Regions from separate parts of the Litoribrevibacter euphylliae genome, predicted to be linked through region 4. Evidence: predicted binding sites of a transcription regulator. Region 4 holds the regulator's gene; each other region holds the start of a gene.
The links. Region 4 encodes FNR, which switches genes on or off when oxygen is low (the NO sensors DNR and NnrR bind a similar motif). Its sites were predicted from a motif close to TTGATNTANATCAA; they were not measured.
Positions count from the first base shown of each region.

Region 1 (5,760 bases), on a different contig from region 4:
ACCGAACAACAAAGTTATCCACAATTAAAAACCCGAAAGAATCCTATGTTTAAACAGTGCTTTACATATCAAATCACTCGTCCGCTTGAAACCACTGCTGATGAGTTGGAAAAGAAACTAAAAGAATTCTCGTTCAAGCCTTGCGGCCAACAAGAAAGAAAACGCAACGGCTGGGCAGCACCGGTAAAACAAGCGCCAGATATGCTTGTTCATGAACTGATGGGCGTATGGATCATTAACCTGCGCCATCAAGAAAAAGTGATCCCACCGTCTGCCATCAATGAACGCCTCGAAGAAAAAGTGGCAGAGATTGAAGCAGAACACGGTCGTCCAGTTCGTCGTAAAGAAAAAGCGCAACTGAAAGAAGACATCACTACCCTACTGCTACCAAATGCGCTTTCTCGCACTCAAGATACCTTAGCTGTGATTATTCCTGAGAAGAACTTCATGCTGGTTAACGCCGGTAGTTCCTCTAAAGCAGAAGAAGTTGCATCCACACTGCGTAAAGCTTTAGGCACCATGCCAGTGGTTCCACTGCAAACTGAAATGTCACCAGCCATCGTCATGTCTGCGTGGCTTAATGGCAAACACAGCCTACCGCAACACATGGAACTGGGCTTCGAAGCACAACTGAAAAGTGACGACGAAGACGGCGGTTCTGTACGCCTAACAGGAATGGACGTCGCTGATGAACATGCTCTTAATTATCTAAATAACGGCATGTCGGTTACACGTTTGGCATTGAACTGGAAGGACAAACTGGAACTTGTGATCGACGATCAACTGATCATCAAACGCATCAAGTTTACCGATACCTATCAAGAAGAAATTCACGATGAACTGGGTGAAGCCGATGCCGTTAGCCAATTCACAGGCTCTATGGCTCTGATCGTCAATGAGTTATTGGATGTGATTGAGAGTATTGCTAAGAACTTTAGTGAAGAGTGATTAGCTAGCTCTTCATATTTTCACCTCTGAAATCCCCGTCAGAGGTTATTATAGCGAACTACGTCATTATCTGGCCGTAGATGACGTATTCGCTACTTTCTTCTTTTCCCACCAACTTCTACAATGCGTCCTTAATAATAAAAAGGTATGTTTGGATTCTTTAGAAGCCTCTAAATAAATTCATACCCACAATTTCACTCGGATGTATAAATCGTTAAGGAACTACAATGGCTTTTGACGTTACCATTGAAATCAACAAATCTTTCTCCGTTTCTGCAAATGCAGACAAAGTGTTCGAAGTTCTGGCAGACGTTCCAGAATCCACCAGCCACTTCCCTAAGCTAGACAATCTAGTTAAAGAATCAGACAACCAATATCGTTGGGAAATGGAAAAAGTTGGCGCAGGTTCAGCCTCAATTCAAACCATTTATGCTTGTGAATATCAGTCTGATGCATCTACTCGTGATATTTCCTGGAAACCGGCTAAAACCAAAGACAGCAACGCAGAAGTGTTTGGAACATGGAAAATTACTGAAGCGGCCAACGGCGGCACTGATATCGTGTTTGAAACCAAAGCGACCTTGACATTGCCACTGCCTAAGCTAACTCGTGCAATGATTTCGCCGGTTGTAAAAATGGAGTTTGAAGGTATGGTCGATAAGTACATCGACAACCTTCACGAAGTATTTAAAGCGTAATTCGTTAAGAACATTCCGAACAATTTCGCTTCGAAAATCCTAAGTTCCGATTCAGAATCGGGCTTAGGATTTTTTATGCGCACTTTCTTTCCCTGCCAATGCAGCCAAACGTACTTTCTGCCAGCTTTCTTTTGGCTTGTTCAGAGGTAAGAAGAGTTCAGTCACCTGCTCTTCCTGATTGTACTGCGTTTCAAATCCAAGCTTCTCAGCCAGCTTAAGCATCCCCGAATTATCCGGTAGCACCGTTCCCACCATGGATAAGGTGCCGCGCTTACGGCAATAGCTGATCATCTTCTTCATCAACGCCATACCCAAGCCTTCACCGGTTTGTTGGTCTTGTACCATAACCGCGAACTCAGAAGAGACATTATCCGGATCAGTCCAAGTACGAACTTCACCAAGAATTTTTTCTTCTTGAGAGTGGGATTTACGCTGTGTTGCCACAAAGGCCATTTCACGGTCGTAATCAATCTGCGTTAAACGCGCGATCTCGGTGGCAGAAAACCGAGCTTGGCGATGGAAGAAACGGAAGCGATTGGCTTCGGGTGAAATGCTTTCCTGAAACTCGATAATCGCGTGTGCATCTTCAGCCATAATCGGGCGTAACGTCACTTCTTGCTTGCTACGTTTCAAGGTGTAGTGTGATGTCAGCTCTTCTGGGTAGCCGTGAAAAAGCGGCTGCGAAGGGTAACCCACGGTTCCGGAAGCATCATAAATCACCAACTGATCTTTATGTTCAAACTGAGCCGAGACTTCGAGTAACGCTAACTTAGGATGATCCATCACAAGCTGCGATAAGGTTACTAAGGTCTTAGCCAGAATTTTCTTTTGCAGCTCGCCAATCTCACCGAAATCACTGAGCAGATGCGACACGTAAGAACGGCGAATCAAGTCGCTTGCCAAAGTCATGTTCAACGGTGGAAACGCCACTTGCCGATCCGAGCGAATATTAACGGTTGACCCACCCGCACCGAAGAAAATCAGCGGGCCAAACACGTCATCCCGGGTTACCCCCATATTGAACTGCAACCCCAAAGTAGGTTTCAGCACTTTCTGGGCACTAAAGCAGATCAGGCGTTCATTCGGATCTTGTTTCTTATAGCGTTTAACCAAAGTCTCTGCCGCTTGAGCAAGTTCGTTTGCATCAACGATATTGCGCTGACAGCCTCGCCACTTTAACGGATCATCACGATAGGAAAACGGAGTTAACCGGCGTTGATTAATAATGGTTAAATTAACCGGGTATCCCAGTTTTTCGACCTTACGAATTAAAGAAACAGGATCATCATCAAAAGCAGTATCAACCACTTTCAAGCCATACTGGCTTAATAACGTCACTAGCGTATCAGGTGCTAACTCATCGCCTTTGATGTAGCGATCCAGAATATCAACCGTCGCGTCTTTGCACTCATCAAGACGTAAACGTAATGGCGTTTCACGCAAGATGGTTAACGAGTAGTGATAATTCACCGACTGACGAAATGCCTGCGCCGCCACTTCCGGGCTATTAAACGAAGGAATGCCGTGTTGATCGAACAAGGAGCGAGCTTTTGCTAAGCTGCCTTCTCCCACCCAACAGGTCATAATCGGTATACGTAATTTATCACGATGCTGCACCAGGGCTTCAGCAATCTCATAGGAATGAGCGTGTGCGCTTGGCACATGAAGAATCAACAAGTGATCCACATTCGGATCTTGAGAAATAATTTCTGCCGCTTTGATATAAGTTTTAGCAGAAGCCCCCACTTCCAAATCCACCGGGCTTTTTTGAGACCAATAACGAGGTAACACCTTATTGAGCTGCTCAATGGTTTTATCGCTCAACTTTACCAGCTCGGAACGGGAGTGATCATAGAGTCGGTCCGTTGCCACCATCGCCATACCAATGCTGTTGGATAAAATGGCTAATCGATTGCCTTTAAAACGACGTTGTTGCTCCAAAATCGGTAAGCTTTCCATCAGATCCAACGGGGAACGCAACTGCATCACCCCCAAGCGACGAAACATCTGCTTATAGATTCGACCCGAATCGTGAATACCTTGTGCGACTCGATGACCATCTCCGATCACCCCTTCGCTGTCCCCGGTTCGAACGGCAACCACTAACTTAGCTTTGGCAGCCGCGCCCACCGCAGCAATGAATTTTTCAGGTCGTCTGATGTGCTCCACATGCAAAAGAATCACTCGTACTGAACGATGCAATGACAAGTAATCCACAATGTCGGCAAGATCCACATCCCCCCGATCATCGAGGTTAATGAAGTGCGAGAAACCAAAACCATGAGCATGCCCCCAATCCAATACACTACTAGCGACTGTTCCGGATTGCCCCACGTACGCTACATTGCCTTTATGAATCGGCAAATGGCCATAACTGATGTTGATCGGGTTTACTGACGACATCAGACCCAAAGTATTCGGACCAATCACCCGGACGTTATTTACTTTCGCCAAACGAAGAACGGCTTGGTTCAGGTTGTTATCGAACCAGGAATGCTTACGAGACAAACCACCGGTCAATAACATGACTGCACGAACGCCTTTCCACACCAACTGCTGCATGATCAGCAATAAGGTTTCCGGCGGTGTACACACAACGGCTAGATCGAGTTTTTCAGGAAGGGATTTGATGCGCTTATAGGTAGGAACCCCCTGAATATCGCCCGACTTCTGCTTGTTCACCGCATAAATCTGGCCACTGTAATCACTTTCAAGCAAGTTCTTAAGGACGATCTGCCCCATCTTGCCTTCTTTATCCGAAGCACCGATGACAGCAATCGAACGAGGTTCAAAGAAATATTTAAGATACTTAGTCGCCATACCATTCAGACCTACAAGTTAATTCCCTTTATGAACTCTGTGGATAGGTTATGTCCGCAGTATATTGTGCTTGTCCTTAGAAAGCATGTGGGAACTAAACAAAACTTAACCTATCTCAATACTTTTTTTGACGACACGGCTAAGTTAGAGAGTATACTTTGCCAAAAATTACAACAGACAGAACGCTTACCTAATTCGTATGACAGATCACTCACCGTCAGACATCACCTTTATTACGCATCCCGCTTGCTTGGAACACCGCATGACGGATCACCATCCTGAATGCCCGGAGCGCTTGATTGAAATCATGAAGCATCTGGAAAAACAGCCATTTTTTGATGCGTTGAATAAAGAGATGGCGACAAAGGCGGATCGCAAGTGGGTTGAGTCTGTTCATCCGGCTGGATACATAGATCAGTTACTAGGCATTGAACCATCCCATGGCTTAATCATGGTCGATGAAGATACAGCACTTAGCCCAACTTCAATGGATGCCATCTGGTACGCCGCCGGGGCAGGTATGAATGCGGTGGATGCCGTTTTAGGATCTGGAAACAAATCAGGCAAAACCAGCCGAGTTGCCTTTTGTGCCACTCGACCACCAGGTCATCATGCCGAACCTCGTAAAGCCATGGGCTTTTGCTTCTTTAGTAACATTGCCATAGCCGCCAAATATGCCCTCGATCATTATGGATTAGAGCGCGTTGCCATCATCGACTTTGATGTTCACCAAGCCAACGGCACCATCGAATGCTTACGAGACGAGCCAAGAGCCTTAGTCTGCACTTCATTTCAACACCCGTATTATCCAAACAGTCATTGGTATGGTTTGCCGGAACACATAGTCAATCTACCCATTGAAGAGCACAGCAACGGCGACTTCATGCGCCAAGCAGTGAATGATGTTTGGGAACCGGCACTGGCTATTCACCAACCACAACTCATACTTATTTCTGCGGGATTTGATGCCCATCGTCAAGATCCAATGGCCACGGTGGAGTGGGAAACTCGCGACTTCGCCTGGCTGACTCGTTGGCTACAAAACCAAGCCTACAAATATTGTGGCGGTAAAATCGTCAGCATGCTGGAAGGTGGTTATTCACTGGATGCCCTGCCCCACTGCGTCAGTGCTCACTTAGGCGTATTTGCTGGTGATGAAAAGGCTCTGATGCTTTCTCGGGTGAAACAATAAGCGATTTTAGGCTCATCCATCACCTCACTCAATTCGCTACTACGCGAAGAGCTTCAGCCTCATTCCATACCATTACAAACTGATACAATTGTTTAGCGGTTT
Region 1 covers NZ_JBHRSZ010000002.1:721,898-727,657, forward strand. Annotated here, with positions in the region: gene ACFOEK_RS04905 (recombination-associated protein RdgC) at 46-948, shown strand; gene ACFOEK_RS04910 (SRPBCC family protein) at 1,176-1,646, shown strand; gene ACFOEK_RS04915 (bifunctional acetate--CoA ligase family protein/GNAT family N-acetyltransferase) at 1,710-4,466, opposite strand; gene ACFOEK_RS04920 (histone deacetylase family protein) at 4,729-5,658, shown strand.
Region 1: a site for FNR is predicted at 4,572-4,585, ahead of ACFOEK_RS04920 (histone deacetylase family protein). Genes of this name have one in related genera too.

Region 2 (5,760 bases), on a different contig from region 4:
GATGAAGACTCTTATTCAGTGGTTTACGTAGACCATTACGATGCGCGTGGTAAGTTGTGGCGTATTGCTGAAGCCCACAGTGCTCAGTTCTACGATGTCAAGATTCCTTGGTATGCAATGGAAGCTTTGTATGACCTGAACAATGGTCGTTACTATACCTTTGGTATGGTTAACGAAACTGAAGGTTATAACTTCGACTACCGTAGCTCGAAGAAAGACTATACACCGTCTGCACTTCGTCGTGCTGGTGTTCGCTAATCACTCTGTGATTGGTTATGAAAAAGGAGCCTGAAGTGGCTCCTTTTTTGTGTCTGTAGTTTTGGGCTAAGTTCAACATTCTATACGCCTGAATGTTAGACAGTGCCCTCGAGCTTACTCAATAAAAGTGCCTGAGTGGTAGTACCACTGGCCTGCTTCTCGCACAAAGAGAGATTCTTCCTTCAGTACGCCTTGGCTGCCTTGTTCATCAAGATAGAAGGCTGCAAACGCTACCCAACCTTTCTTATCTGTTACCTTTCCACGCTTACTGTTCAGTACTTTAAGCTGTTGCCATTGTGTTTTGTCTTCTGCGAGATTGAGTTGCTTAGGTCGCGTCGACGGATGCCAGGTCTTTGATAGATAGTCTTCTTCTTTCAGGAAATACGCAGTGTAGCGGCTTTTCATTAACGCTTTGGCTGTGGTTACTCGTTTCGTGCCATTGATATAAGGCGCGCAACATAGGTTGTAAGCTTTATTGCTACCGCAAGGGCAGGGATCAGATGTGTTGAATTTCTTGAAGAGTGGTTTTGCTTTGATCATGTAAGTTCCATACTAATTCAATCTGAACAAAGACACATTAACGTCTATGGTGATGGTGAGTTCATTTAAACTAAGCAGCTTGTCTCTTCCTTCAGCGGGGGCACGCCATTGATGTGGCGTCATCGCGAGGAGATCCTGAATTTGTTCTCTGCTACTGAGTGTGTGCTGATGCTGGCATGCGTGCTGATCGGTGAGTTTAAAGTGACTGTCTAATGATGCAGCTGGATCAAGTGTTTGATCTTTCACGCTTGGATATAAAATATCTCTCATTTCCAATAAGTGATTCTTACCGGTTGTGACTGTGATAAGTCGCCCGTCATGGGATAGTGCCTGTGCGATGCCTTCCGGCATAAGTCGAGTAAACAAGCAGGTAATGAGGTCTTGAGAGCGTGGTGTTACTGGGATATCAGCACCCGATGCGACGAGCCAGGTAATGTCTTTATTACGTTTAGCAGCATGTCGAATGGCGTCTTTGGATATATCCAGGCCAATCAATTCAATATTGTTGTCTATGGGTGGTTTAAGCGATGAATACAAGCGATCAGTGTAATAGCCTTCGCCACAGCCTAGATCCAGTATCTTGGTGATGGAATTCTTCTTGGTGTCGAGTAGCTGATTACAAACTTGATTCAGGTGTTCTGATATTGGTTGGTAGATATTGGTGTTTAGAAATTTTTGTCTTGCCAGCACCATTTCATTGTTATCACCCGGCTGCTTAGAGCGCTTTTGGTTAGACATTAAAAGGTTGAAATAGCCTTGTTTAGCCTGATCAAAGGTATGGTTGTTGTCACAATGGAGCTGTTTAGAGGTCATTGACAAGGGGTGAGAGCAAATCGGGCACTGTAAAGATGTTGATAACATGGTGAATGCTTAATTAAATAAAAGGTCAATTATACCTCAGAGGCTCTTGTCTAGGCCAAAAATGATGTTAGCTTAATCTGTAAAACAGGTTCCTTGCTGATCCTCTGTTTTGATAACATCTGTCTAACTGTGTAGAGGTTTGTTGGCAGTTATCTATTATTAATAAAAGGCGATGTACTCGCTTTTACGGTGATTATTGTGTTTTTGAGGAATAACTATGCTCCCCAAAGAGAAGAATGTTGAGCGTCTTCAAGTAAACCCTGATGAACTTGCTCAAATGTTGGATAAAACTTCTTGGGGGAATGATTTGTCATGGGACGAATTGGTCACATTAGGAAAGTTTATTCAGGCATATAAGGTTCGGCCAAATACGGTCTTGTTTGCGGAAGGCGAACTGAACCAGACTATGGCTATTCTGGTCGAAGGAAGAGTGGAAATTGTTAAGTCCACAACAAGTAATCAGAAGAAGTCCATTGCGAAAGTAAAAAGCCCTCAAACCTTTGGTGAAATGAGTTTGATTGATGGTCAACCACGTTCGGCTGAAGTAGTAGCGGATTCTTCCTGTATTTGTTTGTTATTAACAAAACAAAAGTTCATGGAGATGAGCGAGCGTCAGTCACATCTTGCGTTTAAAATTCTCTGGAAAATCTCAAGTTTAATGAGTCAAAGACTACGCCAAGTAAGCGGACAGCTGGTCGATCTGGTATAGTACGGACGTTTTGGCTTTTTTATTGTCTATAGCAATATAGAATATAAATCTTCTGATGTATTATTAGATGATATATAAAACTCTCTTTCTGTCGATCAAAAGGGTATAAACTCAATGATACAAAGCATGTTAAAGGATTTTCTCAAGTTGGAGTCGGCTTCAGGAATACTACTTATCATTGCGACTGCCGTGGCTTTGGTGTTTGCCAATTCCCCACTGGATCAGTATTACGAGCTTTTTCTCTCTACCTATATGGGTGTTCATGTTGGGGCTTTTGAAATCAATAAGCCTTTGCTTCTTTGGATCAATGATGGCTTGATGGCCGTTTTCTTTTTCCTGATCGGTTTAGAGTTAAAACGTGAACTTGTTGAAGGAGAGCTTTCTGATCCTAAGCAGATCATTCTTCCTGCAGCAGGTGCGGTTGGCGGTATGCTGGTGCCTGCGCTTATTTATGTGGGAATGAACTGGGGGAACGAACAAGCTATTGCTGGTTGGGCGATTCCTGCGGCTACTGATATTGCTTTCGCTCTAGGTATTCTGGCAATGTTGGGAAGTCGCGTTCCGGTTGCGCTCAAGGTATTTCTAGTTTCTTTGGCGATCATTGATGATATCGGTGCGATCATCATTATTGCAATTTTCTACACCAGTGATTTGTCGGTTGAGTCGCTTGTGGTCGCTGGGTTGGCCATTGCAGGGTTAGCCATTTTAAACCGTCGTGGTGTGGTGAAAATTGCCCCTTACATTCTGATTGGTTTGGTGCTTTGGGTATCGGTATTAAAATCAGGTGTACACGCAACCTTAGCGGGTGTGGTGATGGCTTTCTTTATTCCGTTAAAACTTAAGGATGAGCACGGGCAGTCACCGGCACGTCAATTAGAGCATGATCTTCACTCATCGGTTGCCTTCGTTATTGTGCCTATCTTTGCTTTTGCTAATGCGGGGGTTGACTTAAGAGGAATGTCATTAGAACGATTCTTGGATCCGTTACCGATTGGTATTGCAATGGGGCTGTTTGTTGGTAAGCAAATTGGTGTGTTTGGTTTCGCCTGGTTAGTGATCAAAATGGGACTGGCTAAGCTGCCTAAGAGTGTGAGTTGGGCACAACTGTATGGGGTGTCGATCTTGTGTGGTATTGGTTTCACCATGAGTTTGTTTATTGGTTCGTTAGCTTTTGAACAAACCGGAGAACAAATGGATGATCGATTAGGTATTCTGTTTGGTTCAATACTGTCATCGGTGGTTGGTTACTTATTACTGTATAAAGTATTGCCAAAAACGCCGGCTGACCAGCCCGAAGTAGAACATCGCTAGGAAGTTCAAGGTAAACATTAAGATACGAAAAAACCGGTTCATATGAACCGGTTTTTTGATTTTTGGGTATTGGAAAGGAAGACTTACAGCTTGTAGCCAACGCTTACCATGTAAACCATCGGGTCAATCTCAACGTCTGATTTCAATGTACCTACACCGTCTAGATTAACAGTAGCGTCTGTATCGATATCCATTTTATAGACAGACGCGTTAAGTAGGATGTTATCTGTAACTAGGTAATCGACCCCAATTTGTGCGGCAAAGCCCATAGAATCATCAAGATCCAAGTCTGAAAATCCATCAGAAGAATTCGCGTTTTCATCGAAGAACCATGTGTAGTTTAAGCCAACACCCGCATATGGTTGGAACTTCGAATCTGTATCTCCAAGCAAGAAGTATTGCAGTGAAACGGTTGGTGGTAGGTGCTTAGTTGAACCTACTTTAAGGCCAGCGCCTTCTACATAAACCTCATGTTCAAATGGAGTGGCGGCCAACACTTCCACACCCACATTCTGAGATAGCATGTAAACAAAGTTCAAACCAAGCTGAGTGTCGTTATCTACAACGGCGTTCAGCCCTGTGTCAGCACCGGAAGCGGATACCAAAATATCGCCATTTGGTGCATTTTCAGGTTCAACTGTTGCTGCACCCGCACGGACGATAATGTCGCCAGCATCATACGCATGAACGGCTGTCGCTCCTGACATTGCCAACGTTGCAGTTAAAATTGCAGCACCTAACTTGTTCATTTTCATAACTTTCTCCAAGATCGCAGAGCACTTTTTGTTTGTTTTAAATTGTTAGGCGTAGTTTATGAGCGGAGGAAGTTTGAATATTGATATGAATCAATTCGAAGAATGCCCATGATATACAAATGGGTATATTTGATGGGGTTATTGATCCATGTCATGGGTTTTTGATGGCTGGAATCTTTATTTCCAGCCATTTAGGTGTGGACTTTTAGGTGATTAGATCGCTAGTACAAACTGGTCCACTCAACAAAAAAGGTAACGTCGGCAGTGGAATCAGTCTTTAAGTCCTCTGAAATAGCAATGTCCCACTGGTGTGATGAAGCCGTATATAGGGTTAACCCTAACGTCAGTTGCAATGCCTCACTTTCTACAGGCTCGAGATTACTTTCTGATAATTTACTGTGGCTTTCGAGCTGTCCTTTGAGGATGACATCAGGAATCGCTTCCCAAAAAATGCCTGTGTGCAGCGTTGTGACGTGCTTTTTCTGATTTCTTATTTGTTCTGCATCACCAAGGTAGTGTTGACCAAGTTCAGCTGCAAACGACAGTGTATCAATCTCAAATATCTGTGTTTTTAAGTAACTGACACTGGCTCCGGCATCCCAGCTTCCGCTGCCCATTAGTTTATCTTCATCCCCGGTGGGCGCTTTAAGGTGTAAATGGACAATAAAAGGAGAGTCTGTGAAAGATTTGCTGAGCTGTAACCTCAGATCGCCAATGCCATTTTCACTGCCTTGTATTATGTAATCGAGATCACTTCCATTTTGATAGCCATAAACCAGTTCGTTTCTCGGAAAGTCATCTCGACTGCCTTCACGAAAATTAAAAACTTCATGAAACTTATCAATGGAGTTATCTAGAAAGCCGCTGGAGTGACGAACGATAGGAAGCTCTGCGGATGCTTGCCAGCCATTGTCGAACCCCATGCTCCAACTTGGTGTTAAGCGCCAGGTTTCACCATCAAAGCGAACGACTTCCGGGGCATTATCCATAGTGACGGCATTGCTGACTACTTCGACTTTAACTCTGGCCTTTGTTTGTCCTGAATCGAGCAGATGTGTTTCTGACATACCGGGCAGATTAAACAGGCTTTCAATAGGAGAGGAGAAGCGGCTATTTATCGGATTAACTTCAGCTTGTGCGATAGCTGATAGTGAAAAGGTCGTAAAGGAAACGGTGGTCAGTGAAAATAGGTAAGGAATTGTGCGCATTCTGATCATTTCAATCCTTAGAGTTATTCTTAATATTTGGAATCGTGTTCAAATTCGGACTGTTATCCATCCTAGATAGTTAGTTAGGACATAGCAATCTATCTGGGGATTAAGTAGT
Region 2 covers NZ_JBHRSZ010000001.1:196,871-202,630, forward strand. Annotated here, with positions in the region: gene ACFOEK_RS00755 (DUF1329 domain-containing protein) at 1-258, shown strand, start outside; gene ACFOEK_RS00760 (YchJ family protein) at 373-798, opposite strand; gene ACFOEK_RS00765 (putative RNA methyltransferase) at 811-1,659, opposite strand; gene ACFOEK_RS00770 (Crp/Fnr family transcriptional regulator) at 1,877-2,368, shown strand; gene nhaA (Na+/H+ antiporter NhaA) at 2,483-3,679, shown strand; gene ACFOEK_RS00780 (OmpW/AlkL family protein) at 3,763-4,434, opposite strand; gene ACFOEK_RS00785 (DUF3187 family protein) at 4,656-5,651, opposite strand.
Region 2: a site for FNR is predicted at 4,515-4,528, ahead of ACFOEK_RS00780 (OmpW/AlkL family protein). Genes of this name have one in related genera too.

Region 3 (5,760 bases), on a different contig from region 4:
AGTACGACCGTGCCCGTCATAAAGCACACTCAGATATTCAGACAACACTTCGTTGCTGAAAAGACCGTTCGGTAACGCCTCTATTAGACCTGTAAAAGCTTCTAGGATGGATTGATCACCAGGACGTGACAACATATGCGCAACTTTGCGACTAATGATAGAAGGGACTTTTAATAAGCTCTTTCCATACTCTTTAAATGCAGGCTGAAAAAAGACTTGAGGATGAAATGGATGGCCATGCGGCTCATTAATAATAAAGATACGACACATTTGCGCCGTCGTAATTTGGTTTGCTAGATTAGCAGCGATTAGTGCACCACTGCTCACCCCAACATAGACATCGATGTCGTTGAAATTGATGCCATCAAGACACTCATCTAAGGCTCTCAGAGCACCAATTTCATAAATACCACTTAAGGGGCCACCCCCTCCTAACGCAAGACCAATTTTAAATTCTCTAGAATTAGTAGGGGTTGGTTTAATCACTCGTTATCTCTCTAATACTAAGTTAACAAGCTGTTATTAAAGCATTATTCTGCTTTTGTTGCAGTGGTTTTAGCAGACGTTCTAGGCTTACGAGTCGTCGTTGTTTTTTTAGCCGCAGGTTTCTTAGCTGTCGTAGAAGCCGGTTTTTTCGCGGCCGTTGCAGTCTTAGTCGCCGCCGGCTTTTTCGCAGCAGTTGTACGCGCAGGCGCTTTGGCCTTCTTCAACGTCTCAATATTCTTCTTAAGCGTCTCAATTTCTTCTTTTAATACGTCGATATCAGCTTTAGAAGGAATCCCTAAACGAGTTAACGCACGCTGAACACGCTCATCAAACACACGCTCAACTTTGTCCCATGTGGTATTCGCTTTTTCACGTACATCTTCTGCACGTTGAATTACATCGTTTTTTACATCTTCAACACGGTTGTTCGCATACTCAACCTGACGCATTACGCCTTCACGCCCGCGTTCTTCAATTTCTTTACCTGCAGTAACCAAAGCGTCGAAGTATTTATTCCCTTCACCGTCTGCTTTACTAAAAGCCCCCAGACCCGCCAACCAAATCTGATTGGTGTATTTTTTAATGTCTTGAGCAATTTTCATTTCTGATAGCGCCTTCATACGGTTATCAGTTGCTTCTGCAGCGTCTTTAAGCTTACCCATAGTTCAAAACCCTTTTCGATTCATTACTTACTGCCAAAAGGCAGCTTAAATGCAGAACCCGAAACATCATGGTTTACTCCATTACGGTTTAATACCAAGGCTTGAAACGAGTACCGCCAGTCCAAAGATGTGTTAACGCACCCTAATAAAGCTAACAATGGCAATTAGAATATGCATACTAAAGATGTTCAGGATTCCCTCATAAGGTATTCACATCCCCATAACAAATGACTATTCTTGAACGACTAAATTATTGACTCCAGAAAACCGTCAAATAAAAACAACATTAATCAGAACAATAGTTTTCGAATGAATCAATTACTAAGAACCCAATGGCACCCCTATGAGCTGTCCTCATTTCAACTAACCACCCAATCATTATCAAAGCATTGGACACGATTGCACATAGGAAACGCCGAACAATATCCTTCTGTCGAAGCGCTTGAAAGCAACCTCAACGAATACCCTATTATTGCTGCTTCCTTAGGCATAAATTCAATTAATGAAATTTCCGGCATGCTGATTCAGGGTTGGTTGCACTTTCATTTAGGAAACTTTCAAGAAGCGACTCAATTAGCTATTGCATCAGGCTTGCCCGGTTTAAACCTAGCGTCTAAATCCATGGCTATCTATGCCACGCATCTAGAAACGGACGAAACAACTAAGCTTGAATTATTTCAGGAAGCTATTCGATTAGCAGAACATGCCATAGAAGTTATGCCTAATCATCCTGACGCTCATTACAACCGTGCTTACGCCATGGGCCGCTACAGCCAAGGCATCTCAATCACAAAAGCCTTAGCAGAAGGCTACGGAAAAGAAGTCAGAAAGAGCCTTGAAAAGACGTTAGAGCTCGCACCGGATCACGCCGAAGCCCACATTGCATTTGGCACTTATCACGCAGAGATTATCAATCAGGTCGGCAAACTGGTTGCCAGTATTTCCTACGGAGCCAGCAAAGACTCAGGTCTGAAACACTTCAGAAATGCCATCCGAGTTGCGCCGGATTTTCCCATTGCCTATACACAATACGCCGATGGTCTATTAATGATGTATGGCCCAACAAAGTTAAAAGACGCCAAACAGCTCTATGAAAAAGCCGCAAAAAGCGATATTGCTGATGCAATGGAACGCTTAGATCAACAAAATGCGATTGATGAATTAAACGCCATCTCCTGATTCCCACCTTAACTCACTGCCGAATTGTTTCCCGATAATTCGGCAGAAACGTCCAATTCCTCGGATTCCACGACAAGCAGATCTACAACTGGTCGTATTTTCGTCTCGGCAATGTAACATTGTGCTACGATTTACAACAATGCGTTTCTAGTATCTAGGACGAATTTGAATAATGTGGCATAAAGTACTGACTAGAATGATAAATATAACCAATCAATCAACGTTCACCGTTGAAGTATCAGTCAGGTGTCCGATTTATGTTGGAAACGAGTCATATGCATAGACTTATCGAACCTATTCAACAGAGCTATCAAGAGCTTTTCAGTGGCGAAGTATATCTTTGTGGAAAAGCTGCCGTCTCAGTCAGAAACCACAGTGGCGTAGCACGCCATACGGTAATAGCTGTGCACGGTTTTCTGGAGAATCATTGCTACTTTACAGAAACCTACTCTCAATCAGACATCGAACTCATTCTACTTACATGCAGTAACTATCACATTCCAGTGACTGGGCCAGAGCATACCCATGCTGATTGGTTCGATCATCCAGAATATCCTGAGTCATCCATTGAATACGACGCATCCATTTTAGTTCAATCAATGGAACGTCTGGCCAGCTCAAAGAATGTCCGCATTCATGGTCATTCACGTGGCGGCGCGGTAGTTCTGGAAGCGATCCGTCAAAACCCTGAGTTATTTAAAGATGCCGAGGTGCTGTTAGAAGCGCCGGTACTGCCTCAGGGGAAGATTCACCCGATCCCGAAAGCCTTGATTGACAACATGTCACCAAGAATGTGGCCTTGGGCGCTACGCTTACTGGAAAAGACGCCTCTTTCCACCTATTCCCAAACCTTCTTTGGTGAAACACAAGGCCGGAAAAAGCTGTTACTAGAGCATCTGTTTAAAAACCCACAGAACGCAATGACCATCATCAACAACATTCATTCGATTGAAAGTTGGATGGACAACACCTCTACAGATATTTACAAGAACATTAAGCGCGGCACCATATTAATTCCCGAGCGGGACCGCATTCTGTGTAAAGATCATATGCTTAAAAGTGCCCTCTCCTCCCCCAATAACATTAGGGTGGTCGAAACCAAAGGAACCAGTCACTTTATTACGTTGGATGACACGAACAGTCTTCCACCTTTGACGATTCCTCTGTCACTTCAGTAGGGTTAGCTCGGAATCACAAAAGGTTATAAGAGTCTGAGCAACATGATCAAAGATAAGCTAGCGAAGCCAGTATCCGGAAAACACGGAGAAGCCCTTCGCCAGCTCTTACTTCAAAACCGAGATCGGCATAACACCGCTAAACCAGAAGACCAGCAGCTGGCGTTACAGCACCTGATGGTCTGGCAAACAGATCGACTCCGACAGACACATCAAGACCTCTTCCTTTCAAACCGCTATCAAGCCGCCGCACATTATTTTGTTGATGACCTGTACCTGTCTCCCAGCGCCATTCAGCGAGACAAAGACCTAGAGCGCGTCTTTCCAACGCTGGTAAAACTCTTACCCGATGACACTCTGGAAACCGTTGCGAACGCCATTGAGCTAAACATTTTATCTGCAGAACTGGATCAGCAACTGGCAAACATCATGTTTCTCCAGGATAGATCCTTGACCATCTGTGCGTCTCAAATTACAGAAGAACGCTATACCGATGCTTATTTAGCCACCGGGGCAAAAGATCTTCGACAACGACAATTAAACCTAATCGAACAGATCGGTCACGATCTCGACCATCTTGTACGCTTTCCGTTTATTTCCTTAACACTCAAACTGATCAGAAAGCCGGCTCACAAAAAAGGCCTGGGCAGCTTACATGACTTCTTAGAGCGAGGATTCAACACCTTCAAAGCATTAGGCGGCGCTGAAGAATTCATGGAAATTATTGTGAAGAGAGAAGGTAAGATTTTAGAGAACTTAAACGCAGGCAAAGCAAGCCCGTTTGAGATATAAACCGTCTAACAAAGAGCCTTCGGCCTAGAATAAGAGCTTCAACCAATAAAGCAAAGAGCCTTCAGCCCAAAAAAAAGAGCCTCTAACGAAGCTCTTTCTCGAAATAGTTATGAATCTCACGTTCAACAACCGCTTTAAACGGTCTCATGAGTAGAGACAACTCAACGTTCACCTCAAGCGTGTCTTCAGTGACATCCAGAAAGCCTTTTACACCGGTACGATGAAATTCCAGCTTATTGCCTTTCCATTGATACTTAGCATCAAATCTGTCAGCCAGCATCAACGCCAACTGCTCAGCGTCTTTCAGTGCTTGTTCAAGACCTAGCTTATGATTTTTCTTTACGTTTATTTTAGCCATACCACCTAACCGACTAGGATATCAGGCGGAGCATTCTACCCCAAAGCCAATGAATTCAACAAATTGACCTTTATCAAAAGACAAACCCCTGCTTTCAAGGTTAGAATAGCCCGAATTTAAAGCTTCCACAGGACAACTTTCGTAGACCGAAAGCATAGCGCTATGACAGAACAAGATAAAACAACGCACTTTGGCTTCAAACAAGTGCCAGTCAATGAAAAAGCAAACAAAGTCGCAGATGTATTCCACTCAGTAGCCAGCAAATATGACATCATGAATGACCTGATGTCTGGCGGCATTCATCGATTGTGGAAGCGTTTTACCATTGATCTAAGTGCAGTGCGTAAAGGTCACCGCGTATTGGATATCGCAGGCGGCACGGGCGATCTCACTAAGCAATTCTCGAAATTAGTGGGCAGCGAAGGCCAGGTGGTACTTGCGGACATCAATAGCTCAATGCTGGAAGTTGGCCGTGAGCGTCTAACTAATCTGGGCCTGACAAATAACATTGAATACGTTCAAGCGAATGCAGAGTCACTGCCTTTCGATGACAATTCATTCGACGTCATTACCATTGCGTTTGGTCTTCGTAACGTTACAGATAAAGATAAAGCACTGCGTTCTATGCTTCGCGTGCTTAAGCCAGGCGGTCGCCTTTTGATTCTGGAGTTTTCCAAGCCGGCTAACCCTGTACTAGAGAAAGTTTACGACACCTACTCATTCAGCATTCTTCCTAAAATGGGTCAACTTGTGGCTGGTGATGCCGAAAGTTACCAATATCTGGCTGAATCCATTCGTATGCACCCGGATCAGGAAACACTTAAGGACATGATGGCCGACGCAGGTTTCGTACGCTGTGATTATCACAACATGACGGGCGGCATTGTCGCGCTTCACAAAGGCATCAAGCCTTAGGTTTCAGTCTCACTATGCTGAACATGGTATCGACAGCGACACTTGCGATGATTGAAGGCCTAATCAATCAGGCCCTCAAGCAAGATCCGGTAACACAAGCAAAACTTTCCAAACTAGAAGGTAAGGTCATTGCCTTGACGTTGAAACAGCCCAAAGTCACCATCTATGGGTTATTTCAGCACGACAGTATTCG
Region 3 covers NZ_JBHRSZ010000006.1:257,694-263,453, reverse strand. Annotated here, with positions in the region: gene ACFOEK_RS15190 (patatin-like phospholipase family protein) at 1-486, opposite strand, end outside; gene ACFOEK_RS15185 (phasin family protein) at 531-1,148, opposite strand; gene ACFOEK_RS15180 (hypothetical protein) at 1,458-2,327, shown strand; gene ACFOEK_RS15175 (alpha/beta hydrolase) at 2,603-3,505, shown strand; gene ACFOEK_RS15170 (FFLEELY motif protein) at 3,548-4,294, shown strand; gene ACFOEK_RS15165 (polyhydroxyalkanoic acid system family protein) at 4,377-4,652, opposite strand; gene ubiE (bifunctional demethylmenaquinone methyltransferase/2-methoxy-6-polyprenyl-1,4-benzoquinol methylase UbiE) at 4,815-5,567, shown strand; gene ACFOEK_RS15155 (ubiquinone biosynthesis accessory factor UbiJ) at 5,582-5,760, shown strand, end outside.
Region 3: a site for FNR is predicted at 4,716-4,729, ahead of ACFOEK_RS15165 (polyhydroxyalkanoic acid system family protein). Genes of this name have one in related genera too.

Region 4 (5,760 bases):
AACACATCCAACCTCTGACTAAGCCTTTCTTGCCTGCAGATACTATTAAAAAGTCTCTGTTTCTAGGATTACTCTGGGGATGGCTTCCTTGCGGCCTTGTCTATAGCACGCTTGTTTTGGCCTCAGCGAACGCGTCCCCTACGAGTTCGGCGATGGTTATGGCTGCATTCGGTTTAGGTACTCTACCGACAATGCTGGCAACAGGGCTTCTGGCATCACAATTAAGCAACATCATACGAAATAAAAACGTACGTAATCTTGCTGCCATTATGATGATCCTGATGGGCGCTTGGATTATCTGGGGCAACAGTCAGCACTTACTTGGTCACGGTGATCATTCGAGCCATAACAACCATATGAACCATAGTAGCCATTCAAACCACGGTGACCATACAAACCATAGTGACCATGAAAATCATGATTCCAGCAACACCAGTAATCATGAAGGCCATTCGATGCATGACCACAGTGCCATGCAAACGGAATCACAGGTAGATCACTCTACGATGGATCACTCTCAAATGGATCACTCCGGTATGAACCGCTCACAGATGGATCATACTGATATGTCGTCAGACACTAGGAAACAGGATCACTCTCATATGGATCATTCAGAGATGGACCACTCTAAAATGAACCACTGAGTATTTAAAACTACATCACTTAGTAACACCTATACTGTAGATTATTAAGGTAGGGATTTATCACGTTAGAACGAAGCCATATCACATGCTGACCTTTTGGTTACTTTTCTGTAAACGCACCATAAACGTGCTTTAAAGAATGGAGAAGCTGTGATATAAATTGGCAAACTTAATCGGACACTGAACTATGCCTCAGAACAAATTTTCCAGCGTCAAAGGATGCGGTACCGCAGTTAGCTGCCAGGATTGCTCCCTAAGCTCACTTTGTCTACCACTGTCACTTCACGAACAAGACATTGACCGTTTAGACGCCATCATCAAACGAGGACGACCGTACCAAAAGGGTCAGACCCTATGGCGCCAAGGTGACGATTTTCACTCAGTTCTAGCCATCCGTTCAGGCAGCGTGAAGAGTTTTATTACCAGCCCGTCCGGTGAAGAACAAATTGTCGGTTTCCATTTTGCCGGTGAAATGATTGGCCTTAACGGACTATTCAATAAGAAATATCCAATTACTACCGTTGCACTAGAGACAACCACGGTATGTGATATTCCATACGACAGTTTGGATGCACTTGCTGATGATCTCCCCGAACTTAGAGATCAGGTTCTTCAGAGCATGAGCCAAGAAATTTCCGAAGACCAGCAAATGATGTTACTGCTTAGTAAGAAAACATCCGAACAACGCTTGGCTACCTTCTTGGTGTCTGTATCGGAACGTTTCCATCGTCGTGGTTATTCTGCATCTCGTTTCCGTTTGACCATGTCCAGAAACGATCTAGGTAACTTCCTTGGTCTTGCGGTAGAAACCGTTAGCCGTATTTTCAGTAAGTTCCAGCAAAAAGAACTTATTCGCTTCCTAGACAGCAGCCGTGATATTGAACTGATTGATATCGCAGGCCTATACGAACTGGCAGACCTTCAAGACGGTACCGCCAGCGCATGTGGCAAGCGAGTCGTCGGCTAATATATTTTCTTTCATTAACCAAAAGGCCCAGCAAATGCTGGGCCTTTTGGTTTCTGTGATTACATCATTAACTGGTAACAGGTTCCGTTACGACTTCATAACAAGGTACGTATTTACTACCCGGTAATTTCATACGTTTTTGATGAACAAACGAAGCCAGCAAAGTATCCAACTTCTTCATCAAATTAGATTCACCGTGCAATTTAAACGGACCGTACTTATGGATTTCAGAAATCCCCTGCTCCTTTACATTACCCGCCACAATTCCAGACATCGCTCGTCGTAATTGAGAGGCCAATATGTGCGGTGGCAAATCGGTATCCAAACTCAATTCCGACATGGTTTTGTGAGTTGGAGTAAAAGGCTCCTGAAAAATAGAATCGATTTCTAGCATCCAATTAAAATAGTATGCATCTTTACGATCCTTTCGGTTTGCCTTCACTTCAGACATGCGCGAACGCAACTCAATTGCGACTTTTTCCGGGTCATCAATGATGATCTCATAAAGCGCTTGCGCCTCAGGCCCTAAGGTATCGCCAATAAACGCGTCTATTTGCTGAAAATAATCCGCCGACTCTTTCGGAGCAGTGAAATAAACAGGAATCTCAGCACCGTGCTTATTCCCCATTAAGACACCAAGCAGATACAAAATTTCTTCTGCGGTGCCAGCACCACCAGGAAAGACCACAATACCGTGCCCTAACCTAACGAACGCCTCTAAACGTTTTTCGATATCAGGGAGAATAATTAATTCATTTACGATTGGATTAGGTGATTCCGCTGCTATGATGCCCGGCTCGGTTAGCCCAATGTAGCGAGGGTGTTTTATCCGCTGTTTTACATGCGCCACACTGGCGCCTTTCATTGGCCCCTTCATTGCGCCTGGCCCACAGCCAGTACAAATATCAAAGCCTCTCAAACCTAATTGATAACCCACTTCCTTAGTGTAATCGTATTCATGTTCACTGATGGAGTGTCCACCCCAACAAACAATGATATTGGGATCAACCCGAGCTTGTAGCGCATTAGCTTGGCGAAGCGTGTGAAAAACAGCTTCGGTGACCATAGGCCCACAGCCAATTTCATTCAACGCGTCTAAGTCCAGCTGGCTACTTAAATGAATAATGTCTCGCAGTACCGAGAACAAATTTTCCTTCACCCCTTGGATCATTTTTCCATCAACAAAGGCTCTTGCTGGGGCATTTTGTACCGCAATACATGCACCACGAGCTTGAGGAACAATGCTGATTTCAAAGTCTAAATACTGGTTTTCCAATTGCTCAATATCGTCGTTATCAATTCCGCTGTTCATTACAGCCAACGAACAACGCCGAAACATTTCGTAAAGCTTACCTTTGTTTAATCCACTGAGTTTATTAATTTCTTTGATAGACAGAACGTCCAAGCTGCCGACTGGCGACAATACTGAATAATCAATTACTTCTGATGGCATATCGCACTCCTTGCCAGTAATTCCATTTATAATTCTAGTTGAGGATCAAGAGATTTAATTCTTTACTCCCCGATATTTTCCACTCTCTCGTCTTTAAGACGTTTAAAATAAACCGTTAATAATTGACGAAGTTCTTTTACCCAAAGTTCAAAACCATCCAATTCTGAAATATCACCTTGTTCATTCCACCCAATCGTAATACTCCCAGTCATCACAGAAAGGGCTTGAACTTGCTCTGAATGTTTCCGCAAAAAAGATTCCACATGACTCATGATATCATCCGAAAGCGCTTGTTGATTTATGTACCAAGCCCAGCCTTCGGGAGCAGCGCTATCAGACTCTTGTTCGGCGGAAGACTGATAGCTCTTGATTAACATCCACCCGGCAGTGATTTCTTCTTCATCGATGCCTTTGAAAGCATAGGCTGCGGCATCAATAACCCCTTCTTCAACACGCCCAGATAAATTGATCATGGGATATTTCATCAACTTAACTTTAATGCCCCGTAATATGGCTGCTTGGCGTAGTTTCGCGATTCTACGATCCCGTTTCGAAGGCATAATCCATAAGATCGAGCCTACGATCATCAAAAATGCCAAACCAACCCCGACCATCCAGACTTGCATTCATTCACCCATTCAAATCATTCTTACCAAACTTTCTTCAACTACATTGACCTACACCAATTAAACAACATCGACGCCCTAGTTATTAAGGTTGAAAGATCAAGTACTTACTTCAATAATAAGATCATAGACAAAGGAAATGGTCTACGAAAATTATTTACCGATAGGTTAAGAAATTATCCATTAACCCAGTATAACCTGTTATGCAGTGAGCATAGTTTAAGCGCATAATCCGGTGAAACTGACACCAAGGTTTCAAATCAAAGGAGTTTAGTATGACCACCTATTCAACCATTTTACTTGCGGTAGATCTTTCTGAAGAATCAGAAAAAATCATCGAACCAGCAAAGACCTTTGTAAAAACCTTTGGTTCAAAAGTTCATGTTCTACATACCATCGAGCCTTTCGCTTTCGCTTTTGGCGGAGACATTCCCTTTGACGTCGTTGAAATTCAGGAACAGTTAATTGATCACGCGAAAACCAACCTTAAGCAATTGATCAATAAAACCGAATTAGAAGCCGTTGAAACCGATGTGGTGGTAGGTTCAGTGAATGCAGAAGTCCACAGAAAAGCAAAAGAGATTAATGCAGATCTGGTCATCGTAGGCAGCCATGGTCGTCACGGCTTGGCGTTACTGTTGGGCTCACATGCATCTGATGTCATTCATCATGCTGAATACGATGTATTAGCGGTTCGAATTTAAGTATTCGCGCCAACAAAACGACCATATATATAGCATCAAAAAATGCCCGTAACTTCACTCCAAGTTGACGGGCATTTTTATCACGTACCGCTGTTGAAGTTAATCAGTTACTCACCTTCAGCCATCGCTTCAAGCTCAACCCAGCGTTCCATTAAGACTTCAAGTTTGCTCTCTTCTTCTGCCAAATTCTGTAGTTTCTGAGTCACCAACTCATGATCTTGCTGGTAAAAATCCGAAGCCGAAGTTTCTTCCTGAAGTTGTTCCACAACTGCTTCTTGCTCTGCCATTTGATCCGGCAACAAATCCAGCTCACGTTGAAGCTTGTAACTAAGTTTCTTGGGCTTTGCTTTCTCAACCGGAGGTTGAGCATTCTGAAGGCTCGCTGCTTGGGTCTTTGGCGGATTATTTTCCTTTTTAGACGCACTCTTCGCATCAAGATGCTTGAACTTACCACCCGAGGTTTGCCAGTCGCTAAAGCCACCTACAATCTCTTCAACCACACCATTTCCATGGAAAATCAATGAATTACTAACAACATTATCCAGGAAGGATCTATCGTGACTCACTAAAATAATGGTGCCATCGAAATCCATCAGCAGCTCTTCGAGCAACTCCAAAGTCTCCATATCTAAGTCATTGGTAGGCTCATCCAGAACCAACAAATTCGCTGGCTGACTGAATAACCGAGCCAATAGCACTCGGTTTTTCTCGCCACCAGAGAGTGCCTTGACTGGCGTTCGTGCACGCTCAGGAGTAAATAAGAACTCGTTTAAGTAACCAATAATATGCTTATCTTGACCACCAATGGTGATACTTTCACGCCCCTCGGAGACGTTATCAATAACACTCTTCTCTAGCTCAAGTTGACTACGGAGCTGCTCGAAATAGGCCACTTCCATTTTGGTGCCTAGCCGAACCTGCCCCTCATCGGGCGTTAACTGACCAAGAATGACTTTTAATAAGGTACTCTTGCCCACTCCGTTCGGGCCGATCAATCCAACTCGATCTCCTCTCATCAGGAGAAAATTAAAATCAGCTAAGATTTTTTGATCACCAAAGGAATGAGAAACCGACTCTAGTTCTGCCACGAGTTTGCCAGAGCGGTCTGCCGAAGAAATAGAGAACGCGGCTTTACCGACACGAGTGCGACGCTCTTTTCGCTCTTGCCTCATTGCTTTTAGCGCTCTCACACGCCCTTCATTTCGTGTTCTTCGAGCCTTGATCCCTTGGCGAATCCAGGTTTCTTCCTGAGCCAGTTTCTTATCAAATTCCTGCCAATGTTTTTCTTCAGCAGCTAACCACTCTTCCTTGCGAACCAAAAATTTATCATAGGAACAATCCCAACTTGTCAGATTACCTCGATCCA
Region 4 covers NZ_JBHRSZ010000004.1:309,972-315,731, reverse strand. Annotated here, with positions in the region: gene ACFOEK_RS08890 (sulfite exporter TauE/SafE family protein) at 1-644, shown strand, start outside; gene fnr (fumarate/nitrate reduction transcriptional regulator Fnr) at 832-1,611, shown strand; gene ppnN (nucleotide 5'-monophosphate nucleosidase PpnN) at 1,679-3,064, opposite strand; gene ACFOEK_RS08875 (hypothetical protein) at 3,127-3,690, opposite strand; gene ACFOEK_RS08870 (universal stress protein) at 3,966-4,394, shown strand; gene ACFOEK_RS08865 (ATP-binding cassette domain-containing protein) at 4,502-5,760, opposite strand, start outside.